One region of the Escherichia albertii genome, then DNA from elsewhere that is predicted to be linked to it. Evidence: predicted binding sites of a transcription regulator. Region 1 holds the regulator's gene; the other holds the start of a gene.
What was found. Region 1 encodes LexA, which represses DNA repair genes until DNA is damaged. Its sites were predicted from a motif close to TNCTGTATGTACATACAGNA; they were not measured.

Region 1 (3,425 bases):
AGATAAGGTAGCGATCGGCCAGTTGTTGGATCTGAGTTAACGAAGTCAATAACGCGATAATGTGTTCACCAGACAGCCAATAAACCACGGAAAACAGCAACGCTACGATCCCCGCCTGACGACACGCTGCCCGCCAGACATCCAATAGCTGACTGCCGTCACGCGCGCCGTATGCCTGACCAGAATGCGCTTCAACAGCATAAGCGAAACCATCCAGCGCGTAAGCGGTAAAAGTGAGCAGCGTCATCAGGACAGCGTTGACGGCGATAATATCGCTCCCCTGTCGCGCGCCAAGCACCGTGATTGCACCAAAACAGAGTTGCAGCAACAACGAGCGCAACATAATGTCACGGTTAAGCGCCAGCAAACGGCGAAAGTTTCCTCGCCAGGCGTTTTTCAGCATTTCGACGGAGATCCCCCGTAAATGAAGGATTTTACGCACCATGAGCAAACCGATCAGCAACGTCGCGTATTCAGCAAGAACCGTCGCTAACGCAGCTCCCTGGACATTCATATGCAGCCCCATCACCAGCCAGACATCCAGAGCAATGTTAAGAATGTTGCCAACGACTAACAGGACAACGGGCGCACGGGCATATTGCACGCCAAGCAGCCAGCCGAGTAACACCAGATTTGCCAGCGACGCCGGCGCGCTTAGCCAGCGAATTTCAAGGAAACGACGCGCCTGTTCCAGCACCGCTTCACTGCCGCCGACAATATGCAGCGCCAGATCGATAATTGGTGTGCGCAGTAGAATAATTAATGCCCCAGCCCCTAATGCCAGCAATAGCGGCTGCATCAGCGCACGCGCTAATGCCAGGGGGTTTTTGGCGCCATACGCCTGCGCAGTAAGTCCGGTAGTGCTCATGCGCAAAAACAGCAACAGCATAAAGAGAAAGCTGGTCGCCGTTGCGCCAACCGCCACGCCGCCCAGGTACACCGGGCTATCAAGATGACCAATAACTGCCGTATCAACCAGCCCTAACAAAGGAACGGTGATATTGGAGAAAATCATGGGTAAGGCGAGATGCCAGAGTGCTTTATCAGATGAAGTGAGGAATGCCATGCCGACAAGCCTGATGAACGGAGTTGAAAAACAAACCGCGACGCCAGACGCATCGCGGTATCAGAGAGATATGATTACAGCCAGTCGCCGTTGCGAATAACTCCAACAGCCAGCCCTTCAATGGTGAAGCTCTGCTGACGCAGATCGACAACAATGGGTTTAAACTCACTGTTTTCAGGCAACAACTCGACTTTATTACCCTGTTTTTTCAAACGCTTAACGGTAACTTCGTCATCGATGCGTGCAACAACGACCTGCCCATTACGCACATCCTGGGTTTTATGCACCGCCAGCAAATCGCCATCCATAATGCCGATATCTTTCATCGACATCCCACTCACGCGTAGCAGGAAATCAGCATTTGGCTTAAACAGGGATGGATCGACCTGATAATGACCTTCAATATGCTGCTGCGCCAGAAGCGGCTCACCGGCTGCCACACGACCGACCAGCGGCAACCCTTCTTCCTCTTCCTGCAACAGACGAATCCCGCGCGATGCGCCGGAAACAATTTCAATAACACCTTTGCGCGCCAGCGCCTTCAGATGTTCTTCAGCCGCGTTTGGGGAACGGAACCCCAAACGCTGCGCGATTTCCGCACGCGTCGGCGGCATACCTGTCTGGCTGATGTGATCACGAATGAGATCAAACACCTCTTGCTGCCTGGCCGTTAACGCTTTCATTCCGCCCCCTGGGTGTATATACAGTTATGCTGTGAGTATATACAGCAAAAGGTGATTTTGGAACCATAAACTGCACAATAAACCAGAGATTTATCGAATTCTGGAAGGGTTATCCAAAATGTGACCATAACAGAATGACCCAGGTTGCCACTGCGACGATAATTGCGATCAGCACTGCGGCGGACCCCATATCTTTCGCCCGTCCAGAAAGTTCATGGTATTCGGAACCAATACGGTCAACCACCGCTTCGATGGCGCTATTAAGGATTTCTACAATCATCACCAGCATGACGGAGCTAATAAGCAGCACGCGGGTAATCGCGTCCACGTCCAGCCAGCAGGCGATGATCACCGCCAACAATACCGCAACGCCCTCCTGACGGAAGGCCGCTTCGTTAATCCATGCTGCGCGCAAGCCTTTCCAGGAATAGCCAGCGGCTTTGATAATTCGGGTGAGTCCAGTGGTATTATTGGCCATCAAAAGAACCTTTTTACATTATGAGCGTCAATACAGTGTACCGTTAAATCCGATGATTCGGGTTAGCGTAACGCCGCGCGAAACATGGGCAGATACCACAGAATTTCCCATGACTTTCTGCTATCCTTGCCGCGCATTTGCATTATTAACCAGAGGCTTTACATCGTTTATGTCCGGCTGGCCACGAATTTACTACAAATTACTGAATTTACCATTAAGCATCCTGGTAAAAAGCAAGTCTATTCCGGCGGATCCTGCCCCGGAACTTGGACTGGATACCTCTCGTCCAATTATGTACGTTTTACCGTACAACTCAAAAGCGGATTTGCTGACGTTGCGCGCCCAGTGTCTGGCGCACGACCTGCCTGACCCATTAGAGCCGCTGGAAATAGACGGTACGCTGCTGCCGCGCTACGTGTTTATTCACGGCGGGCCGCGTGTTTTCACTTATTACACGCCGAAAGAAGAGTCCATTAAGCTGTTCCACGATTATCTCGATCTGCACCGCAGCAATCCGAATCTGGACGTGCAAATGGTGCCGGTATCGGTGATGTTTGGTCGCGCGCCGGGGCGCGAAAAAGGTGAAGTAAATCCGCCGTTGCGTATGCTCAACGGCGTGCAGAAGTTTTTCGCCGTACTGTGGCTGGGGCGTGACAGCTTTGTGCGCTTCTCGCCATCGGTTTCACTGCGCCGCATGGCTGATGAGCACGGTACGGATAAAACCATCGCTCAAAAACTGGCGCGCGTGGCGCGTATGCACTTTGCCCGCCAGCGTCTGGCTGCCGTGGGCCCGCGCTTACCCGCCCGTCAGGATCTGTTTAATAAACTGCTCTCCTCTCGCGCGATTGCTAAAGCGGTAGAAGATGAAGCGCGTAGCAAAAAAATCTCTCATGAAAAAGCGCAGCAGAACGCGATTGCGCTGATGGAAGAGATTGCAGCGAACTTCTCTTACGAGATGATCCGTCTGACCGACCGTATTCTGGGCTTCACCTGGAACCGGCTTTATCAGGGCATCAACGTCCACAACGCCGAACGCGTTCGCCAGTTGGCCCACGACGGTCATGAGCTGGTGTATGTGCCATGTCACCGTAGCCATATGGACTATCTGCTGCTTTCTTATGTGTTGTATCACCAGGGGCTGGTGCCGCCGCATATCGCTGCCGGGATCAACCTGAACTTCTGGCCTGCCGGGCCGATT
Region 2 (3,425 bases), 1.2 Mb from region 1:
CAATACCAGTCTCAGGGATAATTTATGCGCCGCGTCACAAAAACTGCTACACTCCGCCCCCTCATGACATTGTGGTTTTTGTCATTTTCCTTTTCAGTATCTCCCTGAAAACTACACCGGTAACGGTCGGGGCGGTTCGGAGTAGTTATGTCTTTCGATTCTTTGGGTTTAAGCCCTGATATCCTGCGCGCTGTTGCCGAGCAGGGTTACCGTGAACCCACTCCTATCCAGCAGCAGGCGATCCCTGCGGTGCTGGAAGGCCGCGACCTGATGGCCAGCGCCCAGACCGGCACCGGCAAAACCGCGGGCTTTACGCTGCCGTTGTTGCAACACCTGATCACTCGCCAGCCGCACGCCAAAGGACGTCGCCCGGTACGCGCGCTGATCCTCACCCCGACCCGTGAACTGGCGGCGCAGATTGGCGAAAACGTCCGTGATTACAGCAAATACCTGAACATTCGTTCGCTGGTGGTGTTTGGCGGCGTCAGCATTAATCCGCAGATGATGAAGCTGCGTGGCGGTGTTGATGTGTTGGTGGCAACACCGGGACGTTTGCTGGACCTGGAACACCAGAACGCGGTGAAGCTGGATCAGGTTGAAATTCTCGTCCTCGATGAAGCTGACCGTATGCTCGACATGGGCTTTATTCACGACATCCGTCGTGTGTTGACTAAATTGCCAGCGAAGCGCCAGAACCTGCTGTTCTCCGCCACTTTCTCTGACGACATTAAAAACCTGGCGGAGAAGCTGCTGCATAATCCGCTGGAAATCGAAGTGGCACGCCGCAATACCGCGTCTGATCAGGTAACCCAACACGTTCATTTTGTTGATAAGAAACGCAAACGCGAATTGTTGTCGTACATGATTGGTAAAGGGAACTGGCAGCAGGTGCTGGTATTTACCCGTACCAAACATGGCGCTAACCATCTGGCGGAACAGCTCAATAAAGATGGCATCCGCAGTGCGGCGATCCACGGTAATAAATCGCAAGGCGCGCGTACCCGTGCGCTGGCCGATTTTAAATCGGGCGATATTCGCGTACTGGTGGCGACTGACATTGCTGCGCGTGGCCTGGATATCGAAGAGTTGCCGCACGTCGTCAACTATGAACTGCCAAACGTACCGGAAGATTATGTCCACCGTATTGGGCGTACCGGTCGTGCAGCAGCCACTGGCGAAGCGTTATCGCTGGTGTGCGTTGATGAACACAAACTGCTGCGTGATATCGAAAAATTGCTGAAAAAAGAGATCCCGCGCATTGCGATTCCGGGCTATGAGCCGGACCCGTCAATCAAAGCTGAACCGATCCAGAATGGTCGCCAGCAACGTGGCGGTGGTCGTGGGCAAGGCGGTGGTCGCGGTCAACAGCAACCGCGCCGTGCAGAAGGTGGCGCGAAATCAGGTAGCGCGAAGCCCGCAGAAAAACCGTCTCGCCGCCTCGGCGATGCCAAACCGACAGGCGAACAACAACGTCGTCGCCGTCCGCGTAAACCTGCCGCTGCGCAGTAATCTTTTATGCCGGGCATAGCCCGGCATGAGACTGATGACAAACGCAAAACTGCCTGATGCGCTACGCTTATCAGGCCTACGTGAACTCTGCAATATATTGAATGTGCATGTTTTTGTAGGCCGGATAAGGCGCTTGCGCCGCATCCGGCATTTCACAACAAGCACTTGTCAGCCATTTGCGAGCGCGGCAAAAAGATTTCTCTGTTTTATCGCCCACAAGCCACCCGATGCGTTACTTCTCCGCAGCCAATTGTCCGCGCAACGCCATTAAAAGATACCCCAGGCGATTCTTGCCCTGACCATTACCGCCATCTCCCCAGTAAGCATCATTTTGCGTATGCTCAACCAGTTTTGCGGACGCGGTTGCCAGCAAGAGCGTACGCAGTTTTGCATGTTGTTCGAATTTAGCGCGAAGCGCTTTACGCATCATTCTGGTGGTTATTGCGAGCCGCTTTCCAGAAACAGAAAAACCATTACCCCTGAAAACCGAAAAAATGTCACAATATTGGCTGTTTATACAGTATTTCAGGTTTTCTCATGGCATTAACCGCCGCGCTTAAAGCGCAAATCGCCGCCTGGTATAAGGCGCTTCAGGAACAGATCCCCGACTTTATTCCCCGTGCGCCGCAGCGGCAGATGATTGCAGAGGTCGCTAAAACGCTGGCCGGAGAAGAAGGGCGGCATCTGGCGATTGAAGCCCCCACCGGCGTTGGGAAAACGCTCTCCTATTTGATCCCCGGCATCGCCATTGCCCGCGAAGAGCAAAAAACGCTGGTGGTGAGTACCGCTAACGTAGCGTTGCAGGATCAGATCTACAGCAAAGATTTGCCGTTGCTGAAAAAAATCATTCCCGATCTTAAATTCACTGCCGCTTTCGGGCGTGGGCGCTACGTTTGCCCGCGAAACCTGACGGCGCTCGCCAGTACTGAACCCACGCAACAGGATCTGCTGGCGTTTCTCGACGACGAACTCACACCGAACAATCAGGAAGAACAAAAACGCTGCGCGAAGCTGAAGGGCGATCTCGATACTTATAAATGGGATGGTTTGCGCGATCACACTGATATTGCTATTGATGACGATCTCTGGCGCCGCCTGAGTACTGATAAAGCCAGTTGTCTTAACCGCAACTGTTACTACTATCGCGAATGCCCGTTTTTTGTCGCTCGCCGGGAAATTCAGGAAGCGGAAGTGGTGGTGGCAAACCATGCGCTGGTGATGGCGGCGATGGAAAGCGAAGCGGTATTGCCTGACCCGAAAAATTTGCTGCTGGTACTGGATGAAGGTCATCACCTGCCGGACGTGGCGCGGGATGCGCTGGAGATGAGCGCCGAAATCACCGCGCCCTGGTATCGGCTGCAACTGGACTTGTTCACCAAACTGGTCGCCACCTGCATGGAGCAGTTTCGCCCGAAGACCATCCCACCGCTGGCAATTCCTGAACGTTTGAATGCGCATTGTGAAGAGTTGTATGAGCTTATTGCCTCTTTAAACAACATTCTCAATCTCTACATGCCTGCCGGGCAGGAGGCAGAGCACCGTTTTGCGATGGGCGAACTGCCCGATGAAGTGCTGGAGATTTGCCAGCGTCTGGCAAAACTTACCGAAATGTTGCGTGGTCTGGCGGAGTTATTCCTCAACGATTTAAGCGAGAAAACCGGCAGTCACGACATTGTGCGTCTGCATCGGTTGATTTTGCAGATGAACCGCGCGTTGGGGATGTTCGAGGCGCAAAGCAAACTCTGGCGGCTGGCTTCGCTGGCGCAATCTTCCGGTGCGCCAGTGAGCAAATGGGCGACGCGGGAAGAGCGCGAAGGGCAGTTACATCTGTGGTTTCACTGTGTGGGTATTCGTGTTAGCGACCAACTGGAAAGGCTGTTGTGGCGCAGTATTCCGCACATTATTGTTACCTCCGC

Region 2: dinG (ATP-dependent DNA helicase DinG) is a predicted target of LexA. The motif match lies at 2,013-2,032, and genes of this name have one in related genera.

What each region holds. Positions count from the first base shown of each region.
Region 1 is NZ_CP117568.1:3,334,499-3,337,923, reverse strand. Features, by position in the region: gene dinF (MATE family efflux transporter DinF) at 1-1,066, opposite strand, end outside; gene lexA (transcriptional repressor LexA) at 1,141-1,749, opposite strand; gene dgkA (diacylglycerol kinase) at 1,859-2,227, opposite strand; gene plsB (glycerol-3-phosphate 1-O-acyltransferase PlsB) at 2,397-3,425, shown strand, end outside.
Region 2 is NZ_CP117568.1:4,565,691-4,569,115, forward strand. Features, by position in the region: gene rhlE (ATP-dependent RNA helicase RhlE) at 148-1,509, shown strand; partial or broken gene PS053_RS22125 (NADAR family protein) at 1,742-1,939, opposite strand; gene dinG (ATP-dependent DNA helicase DinG) at 2,047-3,425, shown strand, end outside.